Regions from separate parts of the Rahnella sp. BIGb0603 genome, predicted to be linked through region 2. Evidence: predicted binding sites of a transcription regulator. Region 2 holds the regulator's gene; each other region holds the start of a gene.

Region 1 (5,243 bases), on a different contig from region 2:
AACCTGCGCTTCGGCAGTCAGTTCACGCCACAGTTCAGCGTCAAATTTGCTCCAGCCGGTAAAGCCCCAGTGCTGGCGATGCAGGCCCGGCGCGCGATCGGCGGCAATCATGGCTGCTTCAATCAGCAACGTACCGGAACCACACATCGGGTCGACCATTGGCGTACCCGCCTGCCAGCCTGAACGCATCACGATAGCCGCGGCCAGGTTTTCTTTCAGCGGAGCCTGACCGGTCAGGTCACGGTAGCCGCGCTGATGCAGGCCTTCGCCGCTGAGATCCAGCGCGACGCTGGCAGTATCACGTTGCAGAAACACGTTAACGCGGATGTCCGGTTGCTGTTTTGCCACATTCGGACGTTCGTCCATTTTGCGGGTAAAACTGTCAACGATGGCGTCTTTCACTTTCAACGCCCCGTACTGGCTGTTACGGATTTCGTCGTTCAGGCCGCTGAAATGCACGGCAAACGTTTTTTCCACGCCAAACACGGACGGCCAGTCAATCGCCATCACGCCGAGGTAAAGATCCAGATCGCTGTGAACTTTGAATTCGTTCAGCGGTAACAGGATGCGCGAAGCCAGACGGCTCCACAGTAAGCTCCGATACATCAGGCGATCGTCACCTTCAAAATGCACCCCTCCCTGCACAACTTTGCAGGCTTGCGCACCCAGCGTTTCCAGTTCGCTTTTTAACAGTTCTTCCAGTCCACGCGCCGTGCTGGCAAACAAAGAGTTCATATCGACATATCACCAAAAATAAAATTGTTGCGCATTATAGCTAATCCCCACCGCTTGTCATAAAGTCTCTGGTTCTCTTTAAGACTTTATATACAGAGAGGCGACGTTCAGTGCCCATTCTTTCACGTTTATTCGTACACCCGGTCAAATCCATGCGTGGTCTGCAAGTCTCCCACGCACTGGTTACAGCAACAGGACTGACGTTCGACCGCCAGTTCATGATTACCGATACGCAAGGCACTTTTATTACCGCCCGCCAGTATCCCAACCTTGTCCTGTTCACTCCGGTGATCCTGCCCGATGGCCTGATGATCTCTGCGCCAGAAGGTGACAGCATCAGCGTAAAATTCCGTGAATTCGCCGGTGAAAACTCTCCGACAGAAGTCTGGGGCAATCAGTTTACCTCACTCATCGCGCCGGAACCGGTAAATCGCTGGTTAAGTGCTTATTTAAAGCGTGACGTCCAGCTTCGCTGGGTTGGCGAAGAGCCGACGCGCCGTGTGAAAAAACATCCGGAAGTCCCGCTGTCGTTTGCCGACGGCTTCCCGTATCTGCTGATCAATGAAGCGTCGATGCAGGATTTACAGCGCCGCTGTCCGGGGGGGGTACGCGTTGAGCAATTCCGGCCCAACATTGTGGTCAGTGGCACCGAAGCTTATGCCGAAGATACCTGGCAGACGATCCGCATCGGCGAAGTCATTTTCGATCTGGTCAAACCGTGCAGCCGCTGTATTTTCACCACGGTCAGCATTGAGCGCGGACGTAAACATCCGCGGGGCGAACCGCTGAAGACCTTGCAGGGCTACCGTACTGCCAGCGATGGCGACGTGGATTTCGGCCAGAATATGATTGCGCGAAATACCGGTGTGATCCGCGCGGGCGACAGCGTTGAGGTGCTGGCCACCAAACCACCGCGGCCTTACGGCGCAGGTGAAGTGGTTGAAAACGTCGACGCACCGAAAAGCACTGCGCAGGACGTGACCATCAATTATCAGGGCACGCAGTTTACCGGGAATAATCAACAGATTTTGCTCGAACAACTGGAATTGCAGGGATTACGGATCCCATATTCGTGTCGTGCTGGAATATGTGGTGCCTGCAAAATGACATTACGAGAGGGAAAAGTTTCGCCGCTGAAAGAAAGCGCAGTGGGCAAAGACGGAATGATATTGTCGTGCAGCTGTATTCCGGCCTCAGATATTATCATCGGCTAGAAAACGCAGTTAATGCTGAGTCAGGCAGTTTAAACCGGAATTAAAGAACTTAAACTGCCTGATCGTAGACATCGCTGTCTACCCGGAATGCCGCTGGCATCAGCCGGTCATGCATCACTTTGATCGCATCACCTAACACCATCCCGCGCCCTGCCACTGTCAGACGTTCCTGCGCCAGCAGGCACAGACTGGCGTTATCGCCGGACTCAACCACCAGTAATGTCGCCTGCTCACCACTTTCCATTACCTGCACCTGCGCAAGCTGACCGTTTGCTGGCTGGAAAGGACGATGTTGCTGACTGAAATGCCAGCTCTTAGGCATCAGCGGTTTTAAAAAGCGAAAGGCGACTAATGCATTTAATACTAATTCGGCGCGCTGCTCGGCGGCCAGGCGAATATGTTTGCACTGTTCTTCGAAATCAAAATACAGCGCCGCATCATCGACACAAAATGACATATCGCCGAACGCATCCGGCGTTAACATTTTAGCGGGGAATCGGGAACGGAAAATCATGCCATTAGCGAGATCCAACATAAGCCGGTCATGTTCAGTATCAAAATACCAACGCCAATTATCATCTGGTTTGATTTTCATTTCGTCATCCTGTTTGCGCGATGCCCTCTGCCTGTTTGTTCGTGATGTTCTATTGTTACCTGATCCGATAAGAATAGAATTTTTTATTACGAACGGGTATCAGACAAATCCTGAGCCTGAATAATGGTCAGTGGACAAAATATAGACGAGCCGGGTTAATAAATAAACCCCTGACTCGCCTTAAGGATGAAAAATATCAGAGGTGGGTAACAATATCTTTGATCAAACCTGGTCCGCGGAAGATAAATCCGGAATAGATTTGAATTAATGATGCACCGGCTGCCATTTTTTCACGCGCTGCCGTCAGAGAATCAATGCCACCGACGCCAATAACAGGCAGACGACCTTGTAATTCATTTGACAGCATACGGATAATTTCTGTGCTGCGCAGTTGCAGCGGGCGACCGCTTAGTCCGCCTACCTGATCACAATTATTAAGGCCCTGGATCAGTTTACGATCGAGCGTCGTGTTAGTCGCAATCACACCATCCATATTATGACGCACCAGACTGTCGGCTATTTGGATCAATTCTTCCTCAGAAAGATCCGGCGCGATCTTCACAGCAACCGGCACATATTTCTGATGACGTTGCTGAAGTTCAAGCTGCTTATTTTTAATCGCCGCCAGTAAATCATCCAGCGCTTCGCCGTATTGCAGTGAACGTAATCCCGGCGTGTTTGGTGAAGAAATATTCACCGCAATATAACCCGCGTACGGATATACCTTTTCCATACAGGTCAGATAATCATCTTTACCCTGCTCGACCGGCGTATCTTTATTCTTGCCGATATTAATCCCCAGGATGCCGTCAAAATGGGATTTTTTGACGTTATTCACCAGATTATCCACGCCGTGGTTATTGAAACCCATGCGGTTAATCAGGCCTTCTGCCTCAACGATGCGGAATAAACGTGGCTTATCATTACCCGCCTGCGCGCGCGGCGTCACGGTTCCCACTTCCACAAAACCAAATCCCATTGCGCCGAGTGCATCAATACATTCGCCGTCTTTATCCAGGCCAGCAGCCAGCCCCAGCGGGTTCTTAAAAGTTAATCCCATGCAGGTCACCGGTTTGGCCGGAACGGACTGACGAATTAAAAACTCAAGTGGGGTGCCGGAGATGCGGCTTAACTGGCGGAAGGTTAACTCGTGGGCGCGTTCTGGATCGAGCTGAAACAGTGCTTTCCTGACAAAAGGATAATACATGGAGACTCCTGGATTCCCGGTGGCTAGACGGGGCGGTATTATCGACTAAGCGTCAGGCAATTGGAAACGATAACCAGCGGATTGGCACAATAATTGTTTCCGTACGCAAACGATTACTTTTTATTTACCTTAATTTTACTTTTATTCCCCCCGCGCCCGCTTCATCCCTGCTTTATCCGTTTTCAAACTATTCATAGCCAAAATTGAGATTTCCGGTGCGCAGCGTCCCCCTGTTACGTTTACTCCACTTTGTTAAAGAAAATAATGGTTCTATTACTTTTTGTTATAAGGAAGAGAGATGCGCGTTATAACAATCGCAGGCAGCCCGCGACAACCTTCACGTTCTTCCTCCCTGCTGGCGCTCAGCCATCAGTGGCTGGCAAGCCGCGGCGTCGAGGTTTTCACCTATACGATTCAGGATTTTTCTGCTGACGACCTGCTTTTCGCAAATTTCGCCAGCCCGCAGCTCAAACAGCTGACTGCTGAACTGGCAAGCGCCGATGGATTGATCGTGGCAACGCCGGTCTATAAAGCCTCGTTTTCCGGTGCACTGAAAACATTGCTGGATTTGCTGCCGGAACGCGCGCTCGACCATAAAGTTGTACTGCCGCTGGCCACCGCCGGTTCGATCGGCCACATGCTCGCCGTGGATTACGCGCTCAAACCGGTACTGGCGTCGCTCAAGGCCCAGGAAGTTTTGCAGGGCGTTTTCGCCGATGACAGCCTGATCACCGATTACCAGAGTTACCCGGCGAAGCTTGATCCCGCACTTGAAGAGCGTCTGACCGAATCGCTGGAGAACTTCTATCTGGCACTCAGCCGCCGCCGCCCGCTGGCGCCGTCAGTCGCGTCCCTTTCTGCTCAGGCATTACGCGTTTAACTTTAAAAGGAATTAACCATGCCAGCATCCTTCTCTTTATTACGCCGCCTGCCAGTTATTGCCGGGCTGCTGACCAGCCTGACGCTAAGCGGTGCGGCGCTTGCGCAGGAAAAAGATCCCGCACAGTTACGCATCGCCTACCAGAAAGGATCCGTCGGCCTGGTGCTGGCGAAATCTCATCAGTTACTGGAAAAGCGTTTCCCGGACACCAAAATCAGCTGGGTGGAATTTCCTGCAGGGCCGCAGATCCTGGAAGCACTGAACGTTGGCAGCATTGATTTGGGCGGAACCGGTGATTTGCCACCGCTGTTCGCGCAGGCCGCGGGCGCGGATTTGCTGTATATCGGTTCTGAACCGCCGAAGCCGAAAGCTGAAGTTATTCTGGTCGACAGCAACAGCCCGATTAAAACTGTCGCGGACCTGAAAGGACATAAAGTGGCTTTCCAAAAAGGCTCCAGTTCGCACAATTTACTGCTTCGTGCGCTGCAACAGGCCGGGCTGAAATTCACCGATATCCAGCCGGTTTATCTGACGCCTGCTGACGCCCGCGCGGCTTTCCAGCAGCATGACGTCGATGCCTGGGCTATCTGGGATCCGTACTACTCCGCCGCT
Region 2 (5,243 bases):
ATTGATCCGACCAACCCGTTGCGTGGTGCGGTCAGTGAATACGAAGCGCTGCACGAGATTTTCAAAGTTATCCGTAAAGGGATGAAAGAACAGAACTGTAACAGGGCGATTATCGTGGCGCATAACGCCAATTTTGACCACAGTTTCCTGATGGCCGCCGCCGAACGTGCGGGGCTAAAACGCAATCCTTTCCATCCGTTTGCCACCTTTGATACCGCCGCGTTAAGCGGGCTGGTGCTCGGGCAAACCGTGCTGGCGAAGGCCTGTATCAGCGCCGGTATCGTGTTTGACAGCAGTCAGGCGCATTCCGCCCTGTACGACACTGAACGCACAGCAGAACTGTTTTGCGAGCTGGTGAATCGCTGGAAACGCCTCGGCGGCTGGCCGCTGGCACTGTCTGCGGATGAAAACGAAGTGGAAGAAGCACCGGAAGAAAATCAGCAATAATTTTCGCGGCTTTCATGCAGTCGAAAGGACAAATAAAAAGAGCGACATAATGTCGCTCTTTTTTTACCGGTAACCCCGGGTCAGGCTGCCGGTATTTCTGAATCGCCCTGAATTACTCTTCAGAGGATTTGTATTTCTCAGCCGTTTCTTTGATCAGCTGTTGCAGTTCACCGCGCTGGAACATCTCAACCACGATGTCGCAACCGCCAACCAGCTCACCATCAACCCACAGCTGCGGGAACGTTGGCCAGTTAGCAAATTTTGGCATCTCAGCACGAATATCCGGGTTCTGCAGGATATCAACGTAAGCGAAACGCTCGCCACACGCAGACAGCGCCTGAACAGCCTGTGCTGAAAAACCGCAGCTTGGCAGTTTTGGAGAACCTTTCATGTACAGCAGAATCGGGTTTTCAGAAACTTGCTTCTGAATTTTTTCAATCGTTGGAGTGGTCATTTCTTGCTTCCTCAAGCCGGTACAGGCTGTCACGGTCATTACTCTTCACGCGCAGCACACAGAGACGGTGTGCAATCACAATGCTTTCTATTGTAACGATGGCTGCCACCAGATAAAAACGCCAATTTTTGTGGGGTCTTTCTCAATACTGGCATTTCGCTAAACAATCTTCTGCGCTTGCGTTCAGGTTCACATATTTAAAGATTCATCGAGAATAACATTTTTGCCGTTCCACGATAATGTCAGATTTGCAAAATCCCATTCTTTAACTTAAATAATAACATGATGAAAAGTGGTTATTTTTTTGACTAAAAATGGCGGTTATTTCGACATAAAAAAAGCTATTAACTTTTTCTCACAATATGATCTAGAATCGAGGCAATTCGTGCTTTTTTGTCTCGTTCTTTTAGGCAATACTCTGACATCCCTGATGTTTAACCCTACCACTCATGGTAACGAAGCTATGCGCTTACTGTTCACGCTTTTTGTGCTGCTCTTTACCCAGCTGTTTCTGAATATGGCTCATGCGTCGCCACAGACTCGTGTCGCTGCCGACCAGCGAAAGAGTCATGTTAACCAGGTCACGCCGGAAGAACGCCGAAAGCGAAAAACGGCAGCCGCGAAAACCAGCAAGAAAACCAAAGTCGCGCCGGTTTCAGAACCTAAAACTCAGGAAAAAAATTCGAAGAAGAAAGTCAAAAGCACCGAACTGGTTAAGCGAAAGACGTCTTCTGAAAAAACAGTAAAAACGACGCGGGCCGAGAGTAAAAAAGAAAAAACACTCAAGACAACCCGGGCCGAGGCGAAAGCAGGGAAGGAAACGAAAACCCGCTCTCTCGCTAAAAACAGCAGTGAAAAGGCCAGTAAAAAAGAAGCGTATGGCCGCCACCGCAAAGGCAAAAAGTTACGTGAAGAAGACAGTAAACCGATAACGCTCAGCGCAACACACAAGAAACGTTATCAGCACGCACAACAAACCGCGATGACCAAGCTGATGCACCAGGTCGGCAAACCTTACCGCTGGGGCGGAACGTCACCGAATACAGGTTTCGATTGCAGCGGACTGGTTTACTACGCATATAAAGATTTGATCCGTATTAAAATGCCCCGCACAGCGAATGAAATGTACCACTTGCGCGATGCGGCCCCGGTCAAACGGGGTGAATTAGAATCCGGCGATCTGGTTTTCTTCCGGATTAATAACCGCGGCGCCGCAGACCATGTCGGTGTTTACGTAGGAAACGGGAAGTTTATCCAGTCACCGCGCACCGGCGAAGACATTAAGATCACCTCACTGGGTGACGATTACTGGCAAGATCATTATGTAGGCGCACGACGGGTAATGACCCCTAAGACGATCCGATAATAAACAATTCGTTAAGTCTGAAGTTTCGCTAATCAGCCATTGAATAGCATTTAACGAAGAGTTTCTGCAGGGAAGAGTATCGGCGGAATGGGTGACTGCGTAAAATTGAAAAGGGCGATTCCTGTTATAGGTAATCGCCCTTTTTATTGCGGCTTTCGCGCAAATCAGTTCATCACTGCGGTGAAACTGAAAGCAATAATCACGAGCAAAGCGCAGACCGTAGTGATCAAAGAAAATTTCAGGTTGCTGTCCATTAAACCCCCTTACGGATCAAATTGTGGCGTTCGTATAGCCACACTGAATGTGTGCCAACGCATTTTCTCATAATTCGCATTGAAAATCTTGTGCTGAATGACACCAGGTTCATGACAATTTTACTTCCACTTTCCTGCATTATAAGTGAAAATTGTCGGTTACCACGCCTGTGTGCCGGTCGATTTCACCCGAGAGCATTTCACGCCTCACTCTGAAGAATCCACCCAACGATTTCACTGCCCTTTTCGAAGTCAGCAGTTAAATCCACGCAAGCAAACGATTAACATAATGCTAACGTGCTGAAACACGTGAGCACAGGAGTCATTTTTTACATGGCAACGATTAAAGATGTCGCAAAGCGCGCTGGCGTTTCCACCACAACCGTGTCGCACGTCATCAATAAAACCCGTTTCGTCGCCGAAGAAACCCGAGCCGCGGTTCTCCTTGCAATCAAAGAGTTGCACTATTCTCCCAGCGCTGTGGCACGTAGCCTGAAGGTCAATAACACCAAAACGATCGGTCTTCTGGCAACGTCCAGTGAAGCGCCCTACTTCGCCGAAGTGATTGAGGCCGTGGAAAACAGCTGTTTCTCAAAAGGCTATACGCTGATTTTGTGTAACTCACACAATAATCTGGAGAAGCAACAGGCCTACCTGCAAATGCTGGCGCAAAAACGCGTCGACGGTTTACTTGTGATGTGCGCGGAGTATCCGGACGAATTGCTGAATATGCTTGAAGAATACCGCTCCATCCCGATGGTTGTGATGGACTGGGGCGAAGCGCGTAAGAATTTCACCGACAGCATTATCGATAACGCGTTTGAAGGCGGCTATATGGCCGGACGTTATCTGATTGAACGCGGTCATCGCGATATCGGCGTGATCCCTGGGCAACTGGCGCGAAACACCGGCGGCGGCCGTTTCCAGGGCTTTGTGAAAGCACTGACGGAAGCTAATATTCCTCTTCGTGAAGAATGGGTCGTTCAGGGCGACTTTGAGCCGGAATCGGGCTATCAGGCCATGCACAAAATTCTGATGCAGAAAAACCGCCCGACGGCTGTATTCTGTGGCGGTGACGTGATGGCGATGGGGGCAATCTGTGCCGCCGATGAGCTGGGCCTGCGCGTACCGCAGGATATTTCCGTGATTGGCTATGATAACGTGCGTAACGCGCGCTATTTCTCACCGGCACTGACGACAGTTCATCAGCCAAAAGAACGTCTGGGCGAAATGGCCTTTACCATGCTGCTGGACAGAATTATCAGCAAACGCGAAGAGTCGCAGACCATTGAAGTGCATCCCAAACTGGTTGAGCGCCGTTCCGTGGCCGACGGCCCGTACCGCGATTACCGCCGTTAACTTTCAATAAACGCCTGTGCCGCAGGCGTTTATTGTCAGTCGCGCAACCATTCCCGGTTCATCGTTTCCGTATCGCCCATGTATTCCAGCAGCCACGCCAGCGAAGGCGACGGATTGCTCTGATCCCACGTCAGGCAGCACGGGCTGTCCGGAAAGGTATTTTCCAGCGACAGTACCTGTAATTTTTGCTGTTCAATCCAGGGTGTCACGCGGTGAACCGGCATCATGCCAACACATAAACCTTCGTTCAGACATTCCAACGCACACGTCCAGTCGGGAACCACCAGCCGCCGCTGGTTATCCAGCGTCCAGGTATCGCGTTTCGGCAATGTCCGCGATGTATCTTCCAGGCAAAGCGCCGGATAAGGCCGTAACTGATCGTCACTCAGTATTCCCTGCGTCTGGGCCAGCGGATGTTGCGCGCTGACCACACAATGCCAGTCCATAAAACCCATATCGCGGAAATTGAACCGTCCACCGACGGGGATCGCCCGCGTCGCGCCGATGGCGACATCCGCCCGCCCGTCGACCAGCGCGTCCCAGACACCGTTAAAGACTTCCGAATGAATGATGAGTTCGGTATCAGGGAAATGGCGATAGAAATCCAGCACCAGCTGCCGTGTCCGCACAGGTTTAACGATACGGTCAACGGCCACCCGTAATTCTCCGCGCCAGCCATTGGCGACCTGCTGACACTGGCGGCGGGTCGCTATCATTTTTTTTGTCAGAACCCGCGCTTCGTCGACAAAAACTTTACCGGCAGGAGTCAGAATAACGTCGCGATGTCTGCGTTCAAACAACGGAACGGCCAGCCATTGTTCAAGCTGGCGAACGGTGTAGCTGATGGCAGAAGGAACCCGGTGCAAGTCCTGCGCGGCAGCGCTAAAACTGCCTGTTCGGGCGACGGCATCGACCACTTCAAGTGCATATTCTGACCACATCGTTTAGCCTTCAATATTTTTGATAGCAGATTGCAAATATTAGCGTTTCACAAGCCTGTTATCAAAGCGTTAAACTCCGCATCCGATACGATTTCCGCGTCAAATCATCTGCAATAAATAAATTAAAGAGACAATAATGAAACCCTCACTTGGATTTATGCTCTATCTTGCCGGGCTGAGCATGCTTGGCTTTTTAGCGACCGATATGTACCTTCCGGCCTTCAGCGCGATGCAAAGCAGCCTGATGACCAGCCCGGGCATGATCAGCGCCAGCCTGAGTATTTTCCTTGGCGGCTTTGCCATCGGTCAGCTGTTGTGGGGGCCGTTGTCCGACAAGATTGGCCGCAAGCCGGTATTGCTGATTGGCTTAGCGCTCTTTGTCGTCGGTTGTCTGGGCGTGCTATGGGTTGAGAATGTCCGCG
Region 3 (5,243 bases), on a different contig from region 2:
CTTTACCGCGCCGAGCTTGAGCGCAACCTCATGGTTTGCCCTAAGTGTGACCACCATATGCGTCTTACCGCGCGTATGCGTCTGTCCACTTTCATGGACGAGGGTAGTGAGGTTGAATTAGGCAGCGAGCTTGAGCCTAAAGATGTTCTGAAGTTTAAAGATTCCAAAAAATACAAAGATCGTCTGGTTGCTGCACAGAAAGAAACCAACGAAAAAGACGCCCTGATCGTCATGAAAGGCACGCTGTTCGGTATGCCAATCGTGGTAGCTTCTTTTGAATTTGCCTTCATGGGCGGTTCAATGGCGTCGGTGGTGGGGGCTCGCTTTGTGCGTGCCGTTGAACAGGCGATGGAAGATAACTGCCCGCTGGTATGCTTCTCTGCCAGTGGCGGTGCGCGTATGCAGGAAGCGCTGATGTCGCTGATGCAGATGGCGAAAACCAGCGCCGCATTGGCGAAATTGCAGGAACGCGGTCTGCCGTACATTTCTGTACTGACTGACCCGACCATGGGTGGCGTTTCTGCCAGCCTGGCAATGCTGGGCGACATCAACGTCGCTGAGCCGAAAGCGCTGATCGGTTTCGCCGGTCCACGTGTTATCGAGCAAACAGTTCGTGAAAAGCTGCCGCCGGGCTTCCAGCGCAGTGAATTCCTGATTGAGAAAGGCGCGATTGATATGATCGTGCGTCGTCCGGATATGCGCGCCAAACTCGGCAGCGTTCTGGCGAAACTGACCGGGCACCCGGAGCCGAATGTGGTTGACGTCCATGTTCCTGTCAACGGTTCTGCCGCTGACCATCATCAGGATGCCTGATCGGACGAGGTAAAAGCCGGTCAGTTTTCGGGCGGTAACCTGCTTTATGCCGCCCGGCACCTCCTGGCTGTGCTTTTACTCTTCGTCAGTTCTGACAAAGAGGGCATTGCCTGCTATCACAGTCTGGTGATGTAGTGTCGAAGTGAACCTAACTCAGGTTGAACGGGACTCATGCAAAATCAACTTATCCCTCAAGCCACGTCGCCTTTGGCCACGTGGCTTTATTATCTTGAAAACCTCCATTCTCAGGCTATCGAGCTTGGCCTTGACCGGGTCAAAGCGGTGGCGACAAAACTTGATTTGCTGACACCTGCGCCACGCGTCTTTACCGTCGCAGGAACCAACGGCAAAGGCACCACCTGTGCGACGCTGGAAGCCATTCTGATGGCCGCGGGTTACCGTGTGGGCGTTTACAGTTCCCCGCACCTTGTCCGCTATACCGAGCGCGTCCGTATTCAGGGCGCAGAGTTGCCTGAGTCTGCGCACTGTGCCTCTTTTGCGCTGCTGGAAGCCGGGCGGGGCGATATTTCCCTGACCTATTTCGAGTACGGCACGCTGTCGGCGTTACAGCTGTTCAAACAGGCGAAGCTGGATATTGTTATCCTCGAAGTCGGGCTGGGCGGGCGTCTGGATGCGACCAATATCGTTGATGCGGACGTATCGGTCGTCACCAGCATCGCGCTGGATCATACTGACTGGCTCGGCTCAGATCGCGAGAGCATTGGCCGCGAGAAAGCCGGTATTTTCCGTTCAGGCAAACCAGCCGTAGTCGGTGAGCCGGATATGCCGCTATCTATTGCCAATGTGGCAAAAGAGAAACATGCAGATTTATACCGCCGGGGTGAGAGCTGGAATTTCGCGGCAAACGCCGGAAACTGGCGCTGGGAGGCTTTGCAGGATGGCGAAGAAGTCACCATACTGGACGGATTGCCGCTGCCGAATGTTCCGCTGCCGAATGCCGCGACGGCACTGGCCGCGTTGCATTATTCGACGCTGGATATTCCTGAAGAGGCGTTACGCAGCGGCTTACAGCGTGCTGCGCTGCCGGGGCGTTTCCAGACGGTCAGTGAATCGCCACGCCTGATCCTTGACGTCGCGCACAACCCGCACGCCGCGGCTTATCTGGCCGGACGCCTGGCTGAACAGCCGCGCCATGGCGGGAAAGTGCGTGCGGTGGTGGGAATGTTGAAAGACAAAGATATTGCCGGTACGCTGGCTTGTCTTTCGCCTCAGGTGGATGAATGGTATTGCGCACCGCTGGAAGGGCCACGTGGCGCCAGCGTTGAAGAACTGGCCTCGCACCTGCATCAGGCGCGCCGGTTTGATGATGTGGAGTCTGCCTGGAGACAGGCTATGCAGGAGGCGGCTCCTCAGGATATTGTGATTGTCTGCGGTTCGTTCCACACCGTAGCTCACGTAATGGATGCTATCGACACGGGGAAAACCAGTGGCAAGTAAGTTTCAAAATCGTCTGGTCGGGACGGTCATTCTGGTGGCGCTGGGCGTTATCATTTTGCCCGGTTTACTCGACGGCAAGAAAAAGCATTATGAAGACGAATTTGCGTCTATTCCATTGGTGCCAAAACCGGGTGATGTTGAGGAACAGGATTCTGTACCGCCTGTCACGCAGTCATTGCCCGCTCAGCCGCCGGAAGGCGCAAATCAGGCTATGAACGGTGCGCAGGACATCGACAGTGCGGCAACCAATACCAATGCCGCTAATCATGGCAACGTAGCGCCGGGGAATACGACGGTCGAAGCACCGCCGGTCACGACGCTGCCTGAGCAGAAGAAACCGGTGCAAACGGCGCCAGCAAAACCTGTTCAGCAGAAGCCAAAAACGATTGAACCTAAACCGCTGGCGGAAGCCAAACCGGTGGTGAAACCAAAACCGGTCGAACAGCCGAAGCCGGTCGAGCAACCGAAGGTCGTCGCTGAACAGCCGAAACCGGTTGAACAACCGAAAGCCGTGGAACAGCCTAAGCCTGCGCCGGAAGAAAAAGCGCCGGCGGGTCAGTCTTATGTTGTGCAGCTCGGCGCATTGAAAAATGCGGCGAAAGCGACCGAGATTGTTGCGACTCTGCGGCTTTCCGGGTTCCGTGCTTATTCTGTTCCGGCGACGCCGGTGCAGGGACAAATCACGCGGCTTTATGTGGGCCCGGATGCGTCAAAACAAAAACTGGAAGCTTCACTCCCTCAGCTGCAACAGCTCAGCGGGTTAGGCGGACAGGTGCGCGCTTATTCGGCGCACTAATCTTGCGGTTCCCCGTGAGAGCGGGGAGGCCGGAAGGCACTAAAAACACAAAAAATACCAGGGAGGGCACAAGCGATTTGTGCCCTTTTTCTATAAGATCGCCGGGTTGGGATTTTATAGGTTTATGCTGCGGTTGAGGTTTTTTTAATCGCTATTATTAATTTGTCTGACCGGCTGATTTCCGCTACGCAAACGTTTTCTTTTTCTGTTAGAATTCGCTGCGATTTGGATGCCGGGGTAGACGCGACTGGATTAGACACTGGAATTGTTAATGGTCTGGATTGATTACGTCATCATTGCGGTTATCGGATTTTCTGCTTTAGTCAGTTTAATCCGTGGCTTTGTTCGCGAGGCTTTATCACTGGTTACCTGGGCTTGCGCCTTCTTTGTAGCCAGTCATTATTACCCGTATCTCGCCATCTACTTCACGCGTTTCGAAGATGAGTTAGTTCGAAACGGGATCGCAATTGCCATCTTGTTCATCGCGACGTTGATCGTAGGTGCAATTGTCAACTATGTGATCAGTTCACTGGTTGAAAAAACCGGGTTGTCCGGCACTGACAGGGTGTTAGGTGTGTGCTTCGGCGCACTGCGCGGCGTACTTATCGTCTCCGCGATGCTGTTCTTCCTGGATACCTTCACCAGTTTTTCGCAAAGTGACGACTGGAAACAATCCCAGTTGATCCCACAGTTCAGTTATATCATCAGGTGGTTCTTTGACTACCTGCAGAGCACGTCGAGTTTCTTGCCAAAACATATTTAGTTCTGGCAGCGCTGAAGAGGAAAAGACAACATGTGCGGTATTGTCGGTATCGCCGGTTTCATGCCGGTAAACCAGTCGATTTATGACGCGTTAACGGTGCTACAACACCGTGGGCAGGATGCTGCTGGCATCACCACCATCGATGCCAATAACAATTTCCGTTTACGGAAAGCCAATGGCCTGGTGAAAGATGTTTTTGAAGCCCGCCATATGCAACGCTTACAAGGCAACATGGGTATCGGCCATGTTCGCTATCCAACGGCTGGCAGTTCCAGTGCCTCAGAAGCTCAACCTTTCTACGTCAACTCTCCGTTCGGCATCACACTCGCCCACAACGGTAACCTGACCAATGCTCACGAATTGAGAAGCAACCTGTTCGAAGGCCAGCGCCGTCATGTGAACACGACTTCCGATTCTGAAATCCTGCTCAATATCCTGGCGAGTGAACTGGACCGTTTCCAGCATTACCCGCTGGAAGCCGACAACATTTTCGCCGCTGTGGCTGCCGTGAACCTGAAAATTCGTGGTGCTTATGCCTGCGTGGCGATGATCATCGGCCATGGTATGCTGGCGTTCCGCGACCCGCACGGTATCCGTCCGCTGGTTATCGGTAAACGTACGCTGGAAGATGGCCGCAACGAGTATATGGTCGCATCTGAAAGCGTAGCGCTTGATACGCTGGGCTTCGAGTTCCTGCGTGACGTCGCGCCGGGCGAAGCGGTGTACATCACCGAGAAAGGCCAGCTGTTTACCCGCATGTGTGCTGAGAATCCTCAGTACAATCCGTGCCTGTTCGAGTATGTGTATTTCGCGCGTCCGGACTCCTTCATCGACAAAATTTCCGTCTACAGCGCCCGTGTCCGTATGGGTGAAAAGCTGGGCGCAAAAATTGCCCGTGAATGGGAAGATCTGGATATCGATGTGGTCATTCCGATCCCGGAAACCTCATGCGATATCGCGCTGGAAATCGCGCGTATTCTGGATAAACCGTACCGTCAGGGTTTTGTGAAAAACCGCTATGTAGGCCGTACCTTTATCATGCCGGGCCAGCAGGAACGCCGTAAATCTGTACGTCGTAAACTGAACGCTAACCGCGCTGAGTTCCGTGATAAAAACGTGCTGCTGGTCGATGACTCCATCGTGCGCGGCACCACCTCTCAGCAAATTGTTGAGATGGCGCGTGAAGCCGGTGCACGACGTGTTTATCTGGCCTCTGCGGCGCCGGAAATTCGTTTCCCGAACGTTTACGGCATCGATATGCCAAGCGCAAATGAACTGATTGCCCATGGTCGCGAAGTCAGCGAAATCAACCAGATCATTGGTGCCGATGCGTTAATCTTCCAGGACCTGAGCGACCTTATCGCCGCAGTGAAAGAAGACAATACCGACATCGAGAAATTCGAATGTTCCGTG

Evidence for each region. The regulator PurR, encoded in region 2, represses purine synthesis genes. The targets are predictions, from matches to a motif close to CANGCAAACGTTTGCNTG.
Region 1: pyrD (quinone-dependent dihydroorotate dehydrogenase) is a predicted target of PurR. The motif match lies at 3,854-3,871, and genes of this name have one in related genera.
Region 3: cvpA (colicin V production protein) is a predicted target of PurR. The motif match lies at 3,253-3,270, and genes of this name have one in related genera.

What each region holds. Positions count from the first base shown of each region.
Region 1 is NZ_JANUEX010000006.1:104,804-110,046, reverse strand. It holds gene rlmKL (bifunctional 23S rRNA (guanine(2069)-N(7))-methyltransferase RlmK/23S rRNA (guanine(2445)-N(2))-methyltransferase RlmL) at 1-735, opposite strand, end outside; gene M2403_RS17165 (YcbX family protein) at 846-1,949, shown strand; gene M2403_RS17160 (cell division protein ZapC) at 1,999-2,544, opposite strand; gene pyrD (quinone-dependent dihydroorotate dehydrogenase) at 2,741-3,751, opposite strand; gene ssuE (NADPH-dependent FMN reductase) at 4,050-4,631, shown strand; gene M2403_RS17145 (sulfonate ABC transporter substrate-binding protein) at 4,650-5,243, shown strand, end outside.
Region 2 is NZ_JANUEX010000001.1:369,839-375,081, forward strand. It holds gene rnt (ribonuclease T) at 1-447, shown strand, start outside; gene M2403_RS01710 (Grx4 family monothiol glutaredoxin) at 560-901, opposite strand; gene M2403_RS01715 (C40 family peptidase) at 1,365-2,267, shown strand; gene M2403_RS24905 (YnhF family membrane protein) at 2,432-2,521, opposite strand; gene purR (HTH-type transcriptional repressor PurR) at 2,855-3,880, shown strand; gene punR (DNA-binding transcriptional activator PunR) at 3,916-4,821, opposite strand; gene punC (purine nucleoside transporter PunC) at 4,958-5,243, shown strand, end outside.
Region 3 is NZ_JANUEX010000003.1:412,077-417,319, forward strand. It holds gene accD (acetyl-CoA carboxylase, carboxyltransferase subunit beta) at 1-813, shown strand, start outside; gene folC (bifunctional tetrahydrofolate synthase/dihydrofolate synthase) at 985-2,271, shown strand; gene dedD (cell division protein DedD) at 2,261-3,067, shown strand; gene cvpA (colicin V production protein) at 3,339-3,830, shown strand; gene purF (amidophosphoribosyltransferase) at 3,861-5,243, shown strand, end outside.